Regions from separate parts of the Kitasatospora sp. NBC_01560 genome, predicted to be linked through region 2. Evidence: riboswitches for the same ligand, from Rfam matches in the RefSeq annotation. Region 2 holds a riboswitch; each other region holds the start of a gene.
What was found. A riboswitch is a leader RNA that binds a small molecule or an ion and turns the genes downstream of it on or off. The one in region 2 is predicted to bind magnesium.

Region 1 (5,778 bases), 640 kb from region 2:
CAGCCGTGTGAGGCGGCGGGCAGCGTGCCGCGTGAAGTCTGCCGCTTATTGCGCGCATACGCAAATAGCAGCGAGGTGACACCGGACCAATGGTGCGCATATCGGTGCGGCTCGGTGTCGACGGTGACCGACGGCCAGGTGAGGTGGCCCGACGGGGCGCCGTCGAGTGGTGCGGTACTCAGCAGCACCGGCCGGGCGGCCCGTGCCGTGGTGATGGCGGTGGCGGTCAAGATGTGCCTCCCTGCCCCGCGGTGGGGGAGGTCGGGGCGCGCAACAACGAATCCCCTGGGAGTGCGCTCCACAGCGACCCGCGAGCGGCATCAGGCCGTGCGGAGGCAAGGGCGCGTCGGGCGCGTAGGGGGTGGTTACCGCGTACCGCTGGAGTGCGAGGACATGCGGGTGGGGGGCGGGCGGCGCGCAGGACGCCCTGTGAGGGCCCGGCCGGTCAGCCAACGACGGCGGTTTGGGAAGCTCGGCCTCCCCCAGTCTTCGGCCGGGGGACCCCCACGCAGCACGTCGCCGTAGAAGGCACGCAGCAGCGGCTCACTCCTGGGCGGTGCGGCGAGTTGTACGTGGTCAAGGGCCGTGATCACTGACGGCCTCCTCTCGATTTCGACGGACAGGTCTGCGTGGGGCGGTGACTGGCGACTCTCGATTCAGCCGGCGGGAGGGCGGACTCATCCCGGCGACTGCGGCGGAGACGCCGCAGGGGCGCCACCGTGGCCCTGGTGGCGAGCGGCGTCGACCAGCAGGTGGGTGGCCTCGGACGGCAGGTCGAGGTGGTGGGTGATCCAGGCCGCGTCGTGGCCGTGGGTGGCGAGGATCCATGCGGTGTGCAGCCGGTCGAGGCCGACCGCGTCGGGCCCCAGCAGCAGCGGCCGGACGGCGTCCGTCGGGAAGCCCTCCAGTGCGCTCGCCGTGAACGTCGGCTCGTCTCCCGCTTCGGTCGACCGTGCGGCAGGCGCGCGGTGGCGTCTCCGCAGCCTGTGCCACAGCAGGCCGGCCACGCCGAGAACCGCGGCACTGGCGCCGAACAGCGCACCGCCGACCGCGGGCCGGTCCTCGACCGGGAGTACGACCAGCGTGATCATCTCCAGTCCGAGGAGGGTGAGCACGCTCAGCACCACCGCGCCCTCGCCCGTCCGGGGACGGGGTACCGCTTTCATCCGGATCACCTGTTCCTCCCCTCCCATCATCTTCTCGGCCGGCCCGACGGCAGTGTCGAGCCGATCCGTCCCTGACGAACTTCCTACGGTCAGGCCAGCACCTGGTGCTTCGCGTCGTCCTCCTCCAGGTGCCAGTGCAGGTCACTGACGCCCGGCTCCAGCGAGAGGCGGGAGACGACCTGCTCCAGTGCAGGGGCGACGTCCCCGTTCACGGCGACGGTGGCCCGCAGGCTGGTGGTGTCACCACGCTCGTCGCGGCGCGCCCGCAACCCGGTGGGGCTGAGACCGGAGCCGTTCAGGGCCTGCAGCAGCAGTGCCCGGATGTGCGTCTCCGCGCCGCGCTCGCACTCCAGGTGGACGGTGGCGCGCACTGTGGAGTCGGGGTCCGTTCCCGCGGCCGGTGCCCGGTCGAGCAGCCGGCCGGCCGGGCGCAGGACCACGTGCACGGCCAGGACCGTGAGCGTGCCCAGCAGGGCGAGGTCGAGCTTGCCGGAGGCGGCCAGGACGCCGACGGCGGCCGAGCACCACAGTGTGGCGGCCGTGTTCAGCCCGCGGACCCCGCCTCCGTCGCGCAGGATCACGCCACCGCCCAGGAAGCCGATCCCGGAGACGACGTAGGAGGCGACCCTCGTCGGGCTGCCGGCGTCGCCGACGGCCTCGCTGTAGAGCACGAACAGCGTCGCGCCCGCCGCCACCAGGGCGTTCGTGCGCAGGCCCGCCATCCGGGCCCGCCACTGGCGCTCGACGCCGATCAGCGCCCCGCAGCCGACGCCGACGGCGAGGCGGATCACGAAGTCGAAGGTGGTCAGGGTGTGCACGGGGCACCTCCTCGTTGATGGGTGGTACGTCGAGTCAACCCCGGGTGGGTGAAGCCCAGGCTGCTTCGGCGAAGCGCGGGTCGTACTTGTAGCCGATCTGGCGGACAGTGGCGATCACGGCCCGATGGGCGGGGCCGAGCTCGCTCCGCAGCCTGGTGATGTGGGTGGAGACGGTCCGGGTGTCGCCGTTGTCGGGCCGGCCCCAGACGGTCTCCATCAGGGTGCTCCGGGAGTGGACGCGCAGGGGGTGGGCCACCAGATGGGCAAGGAGCTCGAACTCCATTTAGGTGAGGCCGAGTTCGCGGCCGGCGACGGTCGCGGTCCGCAGTGCGGGGTCGACCACCAGGTTCCCGGGGGTGGCGCGAGCCGGTTCGGGAAGCCCGGGCGACCCGGCCTGCGGCGCCGCACTCCTGGTACGGATGGCCGAGGTCACGATGGTGCGGTCGGAGAAGATCACGTTCAGGCGTGGGTAGCGCACGACCATGTCAGGCTCCTTCTGCGGTCAGTGGTCGGGGTGCCAGGTGGCTTCGAGGCGGGTCGTGCCGTCGGTGGTGGTGACGGCCTTCCAGTGGGCCCTCATCCGGACCGGAGGGCCGGCGGGCGCCTGGGCGGCAATCGCGTCCAGCACCGGGCTGTCGAGCGGACTGGCGGCGAGCCGGCGGAGGATCCCGCTGACGGTGGTGCGCAGGCGTCCGGGAGCGGCCGGGGCGTGGAAGGCGGCGAGGGTGGCCATGGGTAACTCACCTTCGTGAGGGGGCGATGGGCATGCGAGGGCATGGCGCGGCCGAGTGGCTGGTGAAGCGGGGCGTGTCTGGCGGTTCGTCAGCAGTCGGACGTGCGTGCGGCGGCGCGGGTGAGGCGGTGTGCGGCGGCGGGCGGCAGGTTCGCGAATCGGGCGAGCCAGTCCGGGCGGTGGCCCTGGCTGGCCAGCAGGTAGGCGAGGTGGACGCGCGGTTCGTACGCCGAGGCGACGGTGTTGGGCGTGCCGGAGTACGGGCAGGTCCCGGGGTCGTCGAGGCGGTAGGAGCGTTCGATTCCGTCGTCCAGGGCCAGGGAGACGCGCGGACAGACATGCGGCGGCGCGAAGGACCGTGATGCGTCGTGCACGGCTGTGCCCGTCCTTCCACGGGGCAGGGCGCGGGTCAGGTTCCGAGCGGCGGAGTGGCGGACCGGTGAGGCAGTCATGACGTGGCTCCCTACCCCCTCGGCAGCGGGGGCGGTCGGGGCGCGCAGCAACGAATCCCCTGCGAACGCGCGCCACAGCGACCCCGCGAGCGGCATCGGGCCGTGCGGGGGCGAAGGCGAAGAGCGAAAGGGGTTACCGCGTGCCGGTGGAGTGCGAGGGCATGCTGGTGGGGGGCCGTTCGTGGCCCGGACTACTACTGCTCGAATCCATGTCTCTCGCCTCCCTCCGGCCGGCGGCGCACATCGTGTGCGCCGCACCGACGCGGCAAGGAGTACACCGGCGCGGCATGAGCCGGTACACCCCAACTCGTCAGAGCTTTGGCACTCCACGGCGTGATCCCCTGTGAGGGGGAAGCCACTTGGGATCAACCCTTAGGTCGGGAAGATCTGTCCTGAACCTGGGCGTCTCTCGACGTCGTCGGGTCAGTGGCCTGTGTCCGTGAAGACGCCTCACCGAACGAGGTGCCTTTCAAAACCTCGACAAGCGTAGACCCTGCCCGGCCATGCGGCTGCCACATTTGCTGAATCTTAACGCCTCGGTCACGCCCCGTGACGGACAGCGTCCCTCGGCCGGGCCGACGACTCGGCCGCCCTTCGGTTGCCCTCTTGGGTGACCTGCTCGACACGGCCGCCACCGACCAGGGACACGGGTGTGCGACCACCGGCACCCACCGACGGCCGGAGTCCCAACCACGGACAGACGGAAGAGCGGCTCCGTGGCCGACGTGTCCAGGCTGCCGCCGCCGCAGAGCTGAGGGCTGTCGCCCGCCCCACGGCCCACCGGAGGATCACCCCGCCGCCCACATCCCGCCGGCTACGAGGTGAACCCGGGAGCCGACCGCGCCGACCAGGCCGGAGTGTCCATCATCGACCACCACTTCGCCACCAAGCAGTTCGTGCGGCACGAGGAACGCGAGCACAAGAGCGGCCGCGGCTGCCCGGCCGACTGGTCCGCCATCGTGCCCGCGACCAGCGGCTCGACTCCCCCGTCTGGCAGCGCCGCTACGAGCCGACCAGGATGCTGCCCAACTTCTCGCCCCATCCCGCGCCTTGGCCCGCCTGCGCCGCCGAGGACTGAGTCGGTGACGCTCGGCCGGTTCGTGGAGCCGGCCGGGGCGGTGCTCAACCTCTGCGGCAGCGGCGTCTACGCGCTGCGAACGCTGCGCGGATCGTTACGGCCGAACCTCGTCACCTGGCTGCTGTAAGCCCTCACACCGGGCGTGGCGTTCGCGGCCCAAGCCGCTCGCCACGTCAGCCTGCCCGCCCTCACCACTCTCAGCATGGGCCTCGGCCCGTTGCTGGTGTTCCTGTGCGCCTCCGGCCGACCCAAGCGCGCCCGCAAGAAGAAGGCCCGTCGCAAGAAGAAGGCGAACCACGGCCGCAAGCCCGGACAGTGACCCCGTAGACCCACCCGGTGCCGCGTGCCACCGGCACCGGGTGCACCTTTTCGGCCCCGAGTCCGTAGTCCGGCTGTGCGGCGGATTCCGGTCCGCATCGCCCGCCGAGGAATCGAGTCCTTCACCCGCCTCGGCGGCCGCCGTTGACCATCGGGCGCACCGTCGCCTGGCTCGGCGGCTTCTGGCGGCGGCTCCATCACCGCTACGAGAGAAAGGTCGGCCATTTCGCCGCCGCACCCATCTGTTGTCGGCGCCGTTCGCAGCACGTGTGACGTACCCCGTCGGCCGCTACGGGACGTTCCAGGCGGCGATGACCGGCTGCCCCTGTTCCGTGTTCAGGAAGCCGAGAGTGCCCGGACGCGGGTGGCCGAGCAGTCGGCCGGCGGACGGGGCGAGGCCGAGCCAGCGTACGGCGAGTACGCGCGCGAGATGCCCGTGCGCGACGACGGCGACGTCGCCGTCACCCAGGAGCTGCCGGATCCGGTCGAGTACTGCGTCGGTGCGAGCGGCCACCTGCTGGAGTCGCTCGCCAGGATGCGCGGCGTCGCCGGGGACGACGCCGTCCCGCCACAGGTCCCACCCCGGCCTCGCTTCCTGGATCTGCTCCGTGGTCAGGCCCTCATAGCCGCCGTAGTCCCACTCCACCAGGTCAGGATCGGGCTTGACGTCGGTCAGGCCCGCCAGTTCGGCCGTCCGCACGGCGCGGCTCAGGGGACTGCTGAAGACGGCGACCGGACGGTGCTGAGCCAGCCTCGGGGCGAGTGCCCTGGCGGCGGCCTCACCTGCGGCCGTCAGCGGAACGTCGGTCCGGCCCGCATGCCGGCCCGACAGGCTCCATTCCGTCTGGCCGTGCCTGATCACAATCAGCTCACCCATGGCCCTGGACGATGCCTGACGGCTCGTCTGCCCGCTGGACGGGCGTGTGCGGTCAGCCACGAGTGCCGGCGACCTGGCGTACGGCCTTGGCGACCGCCGCGAAGTCCTTCTTGAGGATCATGTCGTGGTTGCTCGCGACCTTCGCGCTGATCTCGATGTTCGAGTTCCGCTCGGTGACGGCCTGGAGGCTGGCGCGGATCCGCTCCTGTTCGTCGCCCTTGCTGCCGAGTGAGGACCCAGAGGCGACCACGTACCGTGCCGGGACGGCAATGGCGTCCAGAACCGGGCCCATCAAGCTCGCGCGGGCGACCTTGCCGAGTTCGATGTTGCACTCGG
Region 2 (5,778 bases):
TGGTGATGGCGGCCTTCATGCTGACCGGCGGCAAACTCGGTGACATGTTCGGCCGCCGCCGGATGTTCGGCGTCGGCATGGTCGTGTACGGGGTGGGCTCCGGGCTGACGGCCGTCTCGCCGACCGTCTGGGTGCTCGCCCTCGGCTGGTCGGTCATCGAGGGCCTCGGCGCGGCCCTGGTGCTGCCCGCCCTCGCCGCCCTGGTGGCCGGCTCCTACACCGGCCGCGCGAGGGCCACGGCCTACGGCGTCATCGGCGGCGTCGCCGGAGCCGGCATCGCGGTGGGCCCGCTGCTGGGCGGCTGGGTCACCACCTACCTCACCTGGCGGCTGGTGTTCGCCGGCGAGGTCGTCCTCGTCGTGCTGGTGCTGTTCCTGATGCGCTGGATCCCGCCGGAGCGCGCCCCGGAGCACCGCGTCCGGCTCGACGTGACCGGCGCCGCGCTCTCCGCCGCCGGCCTCGCCCTGATCGTCCTCGCCGTGCTGCAGAGCGGCACCTGGGGCTGGGTCACCCCGCGCAACCCGCCGTTCACCGTCCTCGGGTTCTCCCCGACGCTGTTCCTCGTCGCGCTCGGCGGTGCGCTGCTGTGGCTGTTCTGCACCCACGAGCGCCGTCGCGAGGCGCAGGGCCGCGAACCGCTGGTCTCGCTCGACCTGTTCGGCAACCGTCCGCTGCGGGCCGGGCTGGCCACCCTGTTCAACCAGAACACCATCCTGCTCGGCACCTTCTTCGTCATCCCCCTGTACCTCCAGGTCGTCCAGGGGCTCGACGCCTTCGAGACCGGGCTGCGGCTCCTCCCGGTGTCGGTCACCATGCTCGCCGCCTCGATGTGCGGCACCGCGCTGCTGCGCATCGCCTCGCCGCGCGCCATCGTCCGGGTCGGGCTGCTCGTGCTGCTCGCCTCCAGCCTCTGGCTGATCACCGCGATCGGACCGGAGCTGAAGGGCGCCTCCTTCGCGGGCGCCATGGCGCTGATGGGCCTGGGGATGGGCATGCTCGCCTCCCAGCTGGGGAACACCGTGCAGTCCAGCGTGCACGAGGACGACCGCAGCGAGGCCGGCGGCCTGCAGTACACCGCGCAGAACCTCGGCTCCTCGCTGGGGACGGCTCTGGTCGGTGCCGTCCTGATCGGTGCTCTGGCCGGGTCGGTGACCGGCCGGATCGAGAGCGACCCGCGCATCTCGGAGGCCGTCGCCGGGCAGACCGCGATCCGGGTTGAGTCGGGCATCTCGTTCGTCCCCGCCGATCAGGTGGCCACGGCCCTGGCCGGGCAGCCCGAGGTGTCGCCGGAGGAGGCCGACGCGATCGTCGAACACTACGAGGACGCCCAGATCGGCGGTCTGAAGGCGGCCATCCTCACCTGCGCCGGGATCACGGCCGCGAGCTTCCTGTTCACCGGCAGCCTGCCGTCCGGGTCGCCCGGCGGCGGAAAGGGCGGCGGAAAGGGCGGCGGCCGTGGTGCGGTGCGCTCGCGCCGGTCCGACGGCGCCGCGGACGGGCCCGGGCAGCACGGCTGAGCCGTCGGGCCGCTGGGGCGCCGAGTTGCCGGGACCCTGAACCGCGCGCGCCGTCGGGCCGCCCACGGGGACCGCCCGGCCGCGGCGGAGCAGGCGGTTTCGGCCACGGGCGGGCCGGGTGGCCGGGCGGACGTTCTTGCCGGTCCGGCCGGCCCGGCGGTTCGATGGCCGCATGGGTCCCAGTGAGCTCGTTCTGATGACCGATCACAGCTCCACCGAGGGCAGTCGGGAGACCCTCACCACCGCGGCGCGGATGGTCACCGGCAGGGCACCCGTCCTGCTGGACGCACAGCACTTCATGACCGGCGGCACCGGCCGGATCTCTCCGGCGGGCCGGGCCGGCAGCGTCCGCCTGGAGGTGCCCGGGGAGGGCGTCGCCGTGACGGCGGAGGCGGTGGTCGTCTACGAGATCCCGCCGCACCGGCGGCGCGACTTCGAGCCGTGCCAGCGGCGGCTGCACGAGCTCGGCGCCCGCTCGCTCGGTACCGGCGCGGACGCCTGGCGGGCGGCCACCGAGAAGGACCGGACCGTCGAGCGGTTCGCCCGTGACGGCATCGCGCAGATGCCCACGATCGCGCTCTCCCGGCCCGGCCCCGAGGCCGCTGCTGAGGTGTTCGACCGGCTCGGCGGCGACGTGTGGGCCCGGCCGACCGTCGGCATGGGCGGCGACGACGTCTTCCACGTCACGGACCGCGCCCGGCTCGCCGCCGTCGCCCGCCACTACGCCGCGGCCGGCGCCGACTGGCTGCTCGCCCGGGACGCCGGGAACTTCACCGCGGACGGGCTCCGCCACCAGTACCGGGTGGTGGTGCTCGGCGGGGCCGTGGTCCGGGCGGTCGAGCACGTCCAGCCGGATCCGGACGCGCCCTGCAACGAATCCCGCGGAGCCGCCTCCACCGTCCTGGCGGAGACCGAACTACCGGCTGGTCTTGCGGAGTTGGCGGTGGCCGCCACCAAGTCGCTCGGCCTCCCGTTCGCCGGCGTCGACCTTGCCGCGGAGAGCGGCGGCGTCGTCTTCGAGGTGAACGTCCACCCGGCGTTCGGGAGCGTCGGCGGCCTGGAGACCGTCGCCGTCCCGTACGTGGCCGCCCACCTCGTACCGGCCCGCTGAGCCGGGCCCGCTGAGCCGAGGCGACCGGGACCGACCGGGGCCGCCCCGCCGGGCCGGACCGCTCCGAAGCGGCCCGTCCCGGCGGCCTCCGCACGAGCCCCGGGACCGCCCGCGCCCGGGGCTCCAGCCCGCCCGCGGAAAGCGGCGGCCCCGCCCGTGGTCGGAAGAAGGGCCGGGAGGGTACTAGACTCGGTGAGGTTGTGAAGGCACCTCGTTCGGTGAGGCGTCGCCATGGACACAGGCCACTGACCCCACGACGTCGAGAGACGCCCAGGTTCAGGACAGGTCTCCCCGGCCTAAGGGGTGACCCCAAGTGGCTGCACCCTCGGGTGCTACGCCGTGGCGTGCCAAAGCTCTGACGAGATCAGGGGTGCCCACCTGTTCCTGCGGCTGCTTTCCGTGTGCGGCCGTGCCGGGTGGATCCTCCTGATGGCTTGGTTACGGCGGCCCGGTGTGCGGGCCGTCCGGCGGCGAGGAGGTGAGAGCTGTGGAGTGCAGTAGTCCGGGTCGAAGTCGGCCCCGCCCCCAGGAAGTCCCGCTCTTCTCCTGGCCCCCGGCACCCCTCCTCCCGTACCGCTCCCGCACCTGCCGCCGTAGCGCGCGCCGCTGACCCGGCCGGCGCCGCCGGGCGCCGTGCGCGGTGGAGGACGGCCGGGAGCCTCCCCGCCCGCCCCGCCCCGGTCACCACGTGCCCGGGAGCGGCGGCCACCGAACCGTGGAGGTCCCCGCCATGTCCGACTGGCGTGTGCGCGCAGTGCGCGCGAGCAAGCGTCCGTTCTCCCGTCCCGCCACCCCCACCCGCACCGGGTGCGCCCAGCCCGCCCCCGAGCACTCGATGGACCCGCGGCACGAGCAGCCCGGCGAGCCGCCCACGCTGGAGCGCTCGCTGGTGGACGCGGCCGTCTACCACGACGGCCGCCGCATCGCCGAGCCCACCAGCCTCGCCGACATCTACCGGCAACTGCCCGGTAAGCCGGGCACGATGGCCTGGATCGGGCTGTTCCGGCCGGCCGAGGCACAGCTGCTGGAGGCGGCCGAGCGGTTCAACCTGCACGAACTGTCCGTCGAGGACGCCATCGTGGCCCACCAGCGGCCCAAGCTGGAGCGCTACGGCGACACCCTCTTCGTGGTGCTGCGCGCCGCCCGGTACCTGGACGACGTCGAGGAGGTCGACTTCGGCGAGATCCACCTCTTCGTCGGCCCCGACTTCGTCCTCACCGTCCGGCACTCGCAGGCCCCCGACCTCTCCGCCGTCCGCCGCCGGCTGGAGGCCGACCCGGAACTGCTCGCGCTCGGTCCGGAGGCGGTGCTGTACGCGGTGCTGGACGCCGTGGTCGACGGCTACGCGCCGGTGATCGCCGGCCTCCAGCACGACATCGACGAGATCGAGACCGAGGTGTTCGGCGGCGACCCGCAGGTCTCCCGCCGCATCTACGAACTCTCCCGCGAGGTCATCGAGTTCCAGCGGGCCACCCGGCCGCTGCTGGAGATCATGAAGAGCCTGGAGGCGGGTTTCGGCAAGTACGGCACCGACGACGAGCTCCAGCGCTACCTGCGCGACGTCGCCGACCACGCCACCTACGCCGCCGAACGCGTCGACGGCTTCCGGCAGATGCTGCAGAACATCCTCGCCGTCAACGCGACCCTGGTCTCGCAGCGCCAGAACGAGGAGATGAAGCAGCTCGCCGAGGCCGGGCACGCGCAGAACGACGAGATCAAGAAGATCTCCTCCTGGGCGGCCATCCTGTTCGCGCCGACGCTGATCGGCACCGTCTACGGCATGAACTTCACCACCATGCCCGAGCTGAAGTGGGCCTTCGGCTACCCGTTCGCGATCGGCCTGATGGCGCTCGTCTGCACCGGGCTGTACCTGGTGTTCAAACGCCGCGACTGGCTCTGACCGTCCGCCCGGCCGACCTCGGCTGCGGGACGTCCTTGAGGAACACGAGGCCGTCGGCGGCCGCGAGGTGGGCCGGGTCGAGCGGGGCGTAGCCGAACCAGGGGGAGACGCGGGGCACGGGCGGGGTGTCGCGGAGGGCGGCGGCCAGCCGGCGGGCGTCGACGAGGCAGCGGTCCTGCGGGAGTGCGTGGAGGAGGCCTTCGACGGTGTCCGGCGCAGGGGCGTCCACGCCGCGGTGCCGGATCGTGCCGAGGGCGGTGGCCAGGAAGGCGTACTCCTCACCGAGCTGCTCGCTCACCAGCGCGCCGGCGCTCCACCACTCCAGTGGCGTCCCGCCCATCCGCATGCTGCTCTTCTCGCGCTGGAGGTGGGCGTTGTGGGCGTGGACGAGTGCCGGGCCCCGGGCCGCGAGGGCGAGGAGGTTCCGGGCCATCATCTCGTCCCGCAGGCCCACCAGCCGGGCCATCCGGGCCGGTGAGGTGTCGGCCATCCAGTGGTGATAGCGCAGCAGGCCGGTCGCGGTGCGCCCGTGGAGGCGTGCCCGGTCCAGTTCCTCCGGTGAGGTCGCCGCGGCCAACTGCGGTGTCTGTGCGTCGAGCAGGGACACCAGGTCGTCGGCGAGCAGCCGCAGCCGGCCGGCCTCGGCGGACTGTCCGACGGACCGGCTCGGGTCCGTCATCGCGGCGGGGTCGGTCCACCGGTCGTCGGCGCCGAGCAGGCGGTCGAGCGTCTGCGCGGTGCAGGGCAGCAGGCCCGCCCCGACCTGGCGCGAGAGGTAGGCGTGCAGTGCGGTGAGGGCCCGGCGGGGGCTCGCGGCGCCGGTGATCTCCAGTGGGCCGTCGAAGCCGGCGAAGCGGAGCTGCTCGGACGCGGGCCGGCCGTCGTTGTGGGCGCGCATCCGGCGGACGAGTTCGCGGTTGGCCGCGGAGGCGCCCCAGCCGTGGCTGAATCCGTGCTCCATGACCACGTCGAGACTGCCCGCGCCCGAGGTGACGTAGTCGTCCACCAGCAGGCCCGCCAGGCAGTCGCTCTCGATCGTGATCGTCCGGTAGCCCCCCTGCTCGACGAGTTGCCGGAAGAGCTCGTTGCGCAGGTCGAGCAGGCTCTCCTCGCCGTGGGTGGGCTCGCCCAGGGCGAGCAGCCGCGGCCGGTTCGGGAGCAGCCGCAGGACGGCGGAAGCGTCGACGGTGTGGATGGTGTCCTTCGTGTCGGTAACCATGGCTTCCACGCTATCGTTGAACCTTCGGTGG
Region 3 (5,778 bases), 8.7 Mb from region 2:
TACGAGCCCGGCCGCCACGCAGACGCCGCCCGCCACGCCCGGATGCTGCTGGACCGGGGCCGCAGCGTGATGGTCCAGCCGTATCTGCCCGGGGTGGCAGAAGGAGAACGCGCCCTGATCTTCGCCTCCGGCGCGTTCAGTCATGCGATCCGCAAGGAACCTCTGCTGACCGAGCCGGGGGTGATCGACAACGACCGGGTGCCACATCTCGGCGTCGCACCGTATCAGCCGACCGAAACGGAGGTCCGCACCGCGCTGGCGGCGCTGGCAGCGATTCCGTCGCCGCACGTCCCGCTGTTCGCCCGGGTGGATCTGGTGCTGGACAACGCCGGGGAACCGGTGGTCCTGGAGCTGGAGCTCATCGAGCCGAACCTGTTCCTTCAGAGCGATCCGGAAGGACCGGGGCGTTTCGTCAAGGCGGTGGCAGGGCGCGTCGCAGAACCACGGCACTGACTCGACGGCAGTACTCCAAGGCACTGACCCCCCGAGCAGGGCGGGACCTGCTCGGAAGAAGGCGTCCACGGTATGCGGCGAGCGTGACCGAGGCTGTGCTCGCCTGCGTGCCGCCTCCTCACCGGTCTCGCCGAGCGGCCACCGCCCTCCGGGTGGGCGGCCAGTTCCGACCGGCTCTTCCCCGGTATCCGGCCCGCCCGGCACCCCGCCCGGCACATCTGCGCCACCGTGCTGTGCCGGCGCCTCGGGTTGGCTTCCGGGGCCCTGGTGGCGGCGCGGCGTCATCCGCCTCGACCGGGACGTCCGCCCCGACGTCCGAGGCGAGGGCGTGACGTGGCGGGGCGGACCGTGGTGATCGGAATCCCGCTGTCCGAGCGAGTCAAGGTCCGGTCAAGGACTGGGTTTCGCGCGCCGGGTGGGCCTATCCTTGTGCGGGTTTGAACAGACACCTCGTTCGGTGAGGCGTCTTCACGGACACAGGCCACTGATCCCACCCGTCGAGAGACGCTCCGGATCAGGACAGGTCTCCCCGACCTAAGGGGTGACCCCAAGTGGCTTCCCGCGTGCTGCGGGACACGCCGTGGAGTGCCAAAGCTCTGACGAGTTGGGGTGCACCGGGTTGTCGCCCGGTTTCCCCTTGCCGTGCCGCTGCGACGTCGGATCGTGGCCGGATCGGGAGGAGGCGGGATGGACAGTAGTCCGGGCCACAGTCGGCCCTTCCTCGTGTTGTCCTCGCCGTCCTTCATCGGCCCGGGGCAGCCTCTTCTCCCCTGAACCGCTCGACTCGCAGCGACTCTTCCCGACCGGGCCCGCCCGGCGGGAGCTGTTGCCGTGCGCCGGTGTCACCCCGGGTACGGACCGCCGCGCGAGCCAGGGGCGCGGAGGTGGCTGCCCCGGTGCCGCCTGATGCCTCGCCCCAGCCGCCGGACGAGGCCGCCGACGCACTGCGCGACCTCCAGCCGGGCGAGCGCGAGAACCTGCTCGCCCGGATGCCGGCCGGCGAGGCATCCCAGCTGCGGTCACTGCTCACGCACCGCGAGGGCACCGCGGGCGGCGCGATGACCACGGTGCTGGTCACCGCCCGGCCCGCGCAGACGATCGCCGAGGTGCGGGCGGAGCTGGCCGCGCAGGCGGAGCACCGGACCGAGATCGACTCCGTGGTGGTGCTGGACGACGACGGCCGACTGGTGGGCGATGTCCCGCTGTTCGAACTGGCGGTCGCCGAGGACACGGCCGTGGTCGGAGATCTGGTGGAGTGGCTGGCCCAGTTCGGTCCACCGGTCACGGTCCGCCCCGACACCCGCCTGGCGGAGGCCGCCGACCGGCTGGTCGCCGCCCGCGCCACCTCCCTGCTCGTCGTCGACGGCACCGGGCGCCCGATCGGCCGGATCCTCGCCGACGACATTCTCGACTCCCTGCTGCCCGAGCGCGGGCGCCTGCACTTCCGGAGGCTCCTCAAGTGACCCGCGACCTCGACACCGCCCCCGTCACCGCCGCGCCGACCGTCACCGCGGCGCCGACCGTCACCGCGGCGCCGACCGTCACCGCGGCGCCGACCGTCGCCGCGGCCTCGCCCACCCGCCGCAAGGGCTGGCGCCGCATCGCGGCCGTCACGATGATCGCCGGCCCCGGCCTGGTCGCCGCCAACGCCGGAAATGACGCCGCAGGCATCGCCACCTACGCCAGCGCCGGCTCCCAGTACGCCTACGGCACGCTGTTCTTCATGGTGCTGGTCACCATCGCCCTGGTCATGGTGCAGGAGATGGCCGTGCGGCTCGGGGCGCACACCGGCAAGGGCCTCGGTGCGCTGATCCGCGAACAGTTCAGCCTCCGCCTCACCGCGCTCGCCGTGTTCTGCCTGGGGCTGGCCAACACCGGACTGGTCGTCAGCGAGTTCGCCGGCATCGGCGCCGCGTTCGAGCTCCTCGGCGTCCCCAAGTGGGCGGTCATCCCGCCCGCCGCCGTCCTGCTGTGGGCGCTGGTGCTGTTCGGCTCCTACAAGTGGGCCGAACGGATATTCCTGATCATGTCGCTGGCCTTCTTCGCGTACCCCGTCGCGATGGTCCTCGGCCACCCCGACTGGGGGCAGGTCGGCGAGCACCTGGCTGTCCCGCACATCGAACCGAGCAAGGACTTCATCCTGCTCGCGGTCGCGCTGATCGGTACGACCGTCAGCCCGTACATGCAGTTCTACGCCGCCGCCGGCGTCGTCGACCGCGGCGCCAAGCCCGAGGACTACAAGCTGATCCGCGCGGACGCCGTCGTCGGCGCCGTGTTCGCCTGCCTGATCAGCCTCACCATCATCATCGCCACCGCCTCCGCGATCGGCGGCACCGGCCCGCTCGAATCCGCCGCCCAGGCCGCCGAAGCACTCAAGCCGGTCGCCGGACACGGCGCAGAGCTGCTGTTCGCCCTCGGACTCGTCGGAGCCTCCGCCCTGGCCGGCGCCGTCGTCCCCCTGTCGGCCGGCTACGCGGTCGGTGAGGCGGTGGGTGTCGAACGTCGGTCTCCCGCAGCTTCCGCGACGCGCCGCTGTTCCTCGGGGTGTTCACCGCGCAGATCGCCCTCGGCGCGATCGTCGCGCTCGTTCCCGTGATCTCACTGACGGTTACTACCTCTGGCCGGAAGGGCTCGCCCACTACGTTCTCGACCATGGCGTCAGGCTGCCGGCCGAGTTCGTCGACCACATAGAACAGCGGCGCGAAGCTCTGGAAGTGCTTGAGAGGGACAGCTCATGGTGGCGGCAGAACGCTGCCAGGACGTAGGCCGCCGGAGGTCTGGCGTCCGCCGGCCACCGGTCACCGGCCACTGGTGCACTTGCTCCCGGACCTGGACCGAAACCGAGCACGTTTACGATTGGTCCGTCACCGAGCTCGAGGAGACCGCGCTGTACGCGATGGCCGAGGCCTGCGCGTAACGGCCGCCCGGTTCGGTCCGCCTTCTTGACGGTGGCGGCGCGGGCGCAACACCGGCTTTGTGGTGGTGGGCACCGACCACGACACAGCCGGGTTCGCAGTCGCCGCCCTGCGTACTGGACGGACGCCTGCCCGTGACCCTTCAAATACGATCAGGGTGCTCAGGGCCAAGTTCGGCGCTCAGACGATCCGGCCAGTCTGCGTCGGCGAGTTCGGCAGCCACCAGGAGGTCGCGCCAGTCCGTCGACGCAAGTCGGACGGCTTCTCTGAATTGGCGGATGCTCCCTTGGGCGAGCACCACGATGGCGGCTTGCAGGCGCTCGCTTTCGAACATCTTGGCGTCATAGCCGGCGGTGTCGGGGAGAGCATCGAGTATGCGCAAGATCTCCGGCGCGGAACCGCGTTCGGGGAAGTCCCGCCGGATCCGTCCTTCGAGTCGCTCACTGATTGGCACGGTATCCACCCTCTCGTCGAGTAGGACTGTGTGCGGCTGGACTCTACAGCCATTGCCCCGACGAGCATTCAGCGCCTCTGCCGATCAAGGCGATCAGCCCGATCCGCTTCGGTTTCTTCTACCGAGCCCACGAGACAGGAATTGCCATGACACCAGGCGCATCGACGGCCTACTGTTCGCCGGGTGAATGCCGACAACCCTGACGCCGCGCCTTCCGCCGAGGTGGTCATTCGCTGCAGCGAAGATCCGCGCGCGTGCGTGACCTTGACCGACCGCGACTATCCGGATCAGTACGGGGTCGCCTTCAGCGTCAGCCTCCGAGGCGAGGGGCTGCACGCGCGGGTCGAGGACGTGAAGGTGTGGGTCTGGGACGGCGAGTACCTCTTCGACTTCCTCGACGGTCTGGCAGCCGACTTTCGCGGGTGGGATGGCGAGCGCACCTGGCAGACCAACCATCTCGCGCTGTCCGCGACGTTCCACTCCGGCGGGCACGTCTGCGTCACCTGGTCGATCCAGCCTCGCCTCACGGCCCGCCAGACCTGGGCAGCCTCGATCACGACCTGGCTGGAAGCAGGACAGCAGATGGCCGATCTCGCCGCTGACGTCCGTGACTTTCTCCGCCGGCAGAACGGCGCCTACTGATCTCCGGCTGACCTGGGAGCTCGGTGGCCACGGCTGGGCCGGCTGCGATGTCAGCGATCGCGCTTCCGCGACTGTGATCACAGCCTCCGCCATCACAACCGCCCCCGAGGGCCTGCTGGCCGCGACAGCCCGGCTCGCCCTCGGCGTCACGGAGTCGCGCGCCCAGTTCGATACCCGAACCCACGATCTTCCGGTGGATCCCTTTCCGGGAAGGCAGCGGCACCTGGATCCGTAGCTGCCGCCTTCCGGACGACGTGCTCGACAACAAGGCTGGATGACCTCACCCATGGTGATGCCGAATACTCACGCCATGCAGGCCTTCCACATGAACCCGGATCAGCTCGGGGCGCCCGTGAAGCTCTTGGACGATGCCCGCGTCGAGTGGCTGCTTCGGAAGAAGCGAGTCGATCTTCGCGCTGTGCGCCGGCTGCTGAAGGACCATGCCACGACCGTCCTACTTGGGGAGAGCGGCGGGACCCGCCCGCGGCTTGTCGCCGATGGCGAGCGCCCGATGCTCTGGGACAAGGTCAAGGACGACTACAAGGGGCCCGGCGGAAGGCGGATGGCCGGACGCTACCTTGCACACGAGTTCCGTGCGGATGCCGACCGCCGCATGCTCTACCTGGAAGAGCACTGCTGACAGCGGGACTGGTCATGCCCGTACGAGGATCCGAATCCATACGAAGCCGGGTCCACCCGCAGGCCGCCCAAGGGACGCAGGGGGACGCTGCGGGCGGGTGCGCGTCCTGGCGTACGACCCGGGCATGTGGGGGGAGACCTGGGCAGGCAACTTCGAGGCGTTCGACCGGCGGACGTTCCCCAACCCGTGGTGTGCCCACGGTCCGCGCCGAGCACCCGGCCCCGATCGGCCAGTACCGGCGCATCGCCCCGATCCGGACAGTCATGATCAGCGACGAGGTCCCGCTTGTGGAGCGGGTCGTCGCCGCACTGATCCTGCTCCTTGTGACCTACCTCAGCGACCGTCAGGCCGCGTCTGAGATCGGTAGCACGACAGATGGACTACCGAACGACGTCCTGCCAGAAGGCAACAGTGGCCTGTGGGTTCCAGGTCTCCGGATACTCGTTCCCCTCTTCGAACTCGCGGCTGATGCAGTCGGCAAGGTCTTCGCCGTAATAGATGATGTCCGTGCCCCTGATCGACAGGACCGGGTGCCCGTCGGTTCCGCCGCCTGCGGGAAGCAACCGACCGCCCACGCTCGGAACCGCCACGGCATGACGCCGACCGGCACGGTCCGGACCCGAGCAGAGCCCGGAACGCACCCGGATCAGACACCACCGGCGGCCCACCGCGGG

Region 1: linked by a shared signal. The riboswitch ahead of OH807_RS06250 (hypothetical protein) and the one ahead of OH807_RS03960 (magnesium and cobalt transport protein CorA) in region 2 are both predicted to bind magnesium.
Region 3: linked by a shared signal. The riboswitch ahead of OH807_RS40870 (CBS domain-containing protein) and the one ahead of OH807_RS03960 (magnesium and cobalt transport protein CorA) in region 2 are both predicted to bind magnesium.

Annotation. Positions count from the first base shown of each region.
Region 1 is NZ_CP109364.1:1,541,814-1,547,591, reverse strand. It holds gene OH807_RS06280 (hypothetical protein) at 1-230, opposite strand, end outside; gene OH807_RS06275 (hypothetical protein) at 678-1,166, opposite strand; gene OH807_RS06270 (MgtC/SapB family protein) at 1,256-1,984, opposite strand; gene OH807_RS06265 (winged helix-turn-helix domain-containing protein) at 2,019-2,267, opposite strand; gene OH807_RS06260 (hypothetical protein) at 2,268-2,468, opposite strand; gene OH807_RS06255 (hypothetical protein) at 2,487-2,717, opposite strand; gene OH807_RS06250 (hypothetical protein) at 2,807-3,091, opposite strand; M-box (ykoK) riboswitch at 3,464-3,638, opposite strand; partial or broken gene OH807_RS06245 (nitric oxide synthase oxygenase) at 3,991-4,143, shown strand; gene OH807_RS06240 (hypothetical protein) at 4,252-4,374, shown strand; gene OH807_RS06235 (hypothetical protein) at 4,390-4,566, shown strand; gene OH807_RS06230 (histidine phosphatase family protein) at 4,855-5,442, opposite strand; gene OH807_RS06225 (alpha/beta fold hydrolase) at 5,495-5,778, opposite strand, start outside.
Region 2 is NZ_CP109364.1:904,603-910,380, reverse strand. It holds gene OH807_RS03970 (MFS transporter) at 1-1,517, shown strand, start outside; gene OH807_RS03965 (RimK family alpha-L-glutamate ligase) at 1,714-2,628, shown strand; M-box (ykoK) riboswitch at 2,832-3,005, shown strand; gene OH807_RS03960 (magnesium and cobalt transport protein CorA) at 3,359-4,528, shown strand; gene OH807_RS03955 (erythromycin esterase family protein) at 4,506-5,747, opposite strand.
Region 3 is NZ_CP109364.1:9,571,487-9,577,264, forward strand. It holds gene OH807_RS40865 (RimK family alpha-L-glutamate ligase) at 1-453, shown strand, start outside; M-box (ykoK) riboswitch at 896-1,069, shown strand; gene OH807_RS40870 (CBS domain-containing protein) at 1,350-1,916, shown strand; gene OH807_RS40875 (NRAMP family divalent metal transporter) at 1,913-3,049, shown strand; gene OH807_RS40880 (hypothetical protein) at 3,511-3,822, opposite strand; gene OH807_RS40885 (DUF6228 family protein) at 4,006-4,464, shown strand; gene OH807_RS40890 (hypothetical protein) at 4,739-5,104, shown strand; gene OH807_RS40895 (methyltransferase domain-containing protein) at 5,751-5,778, opposite strand, start outside.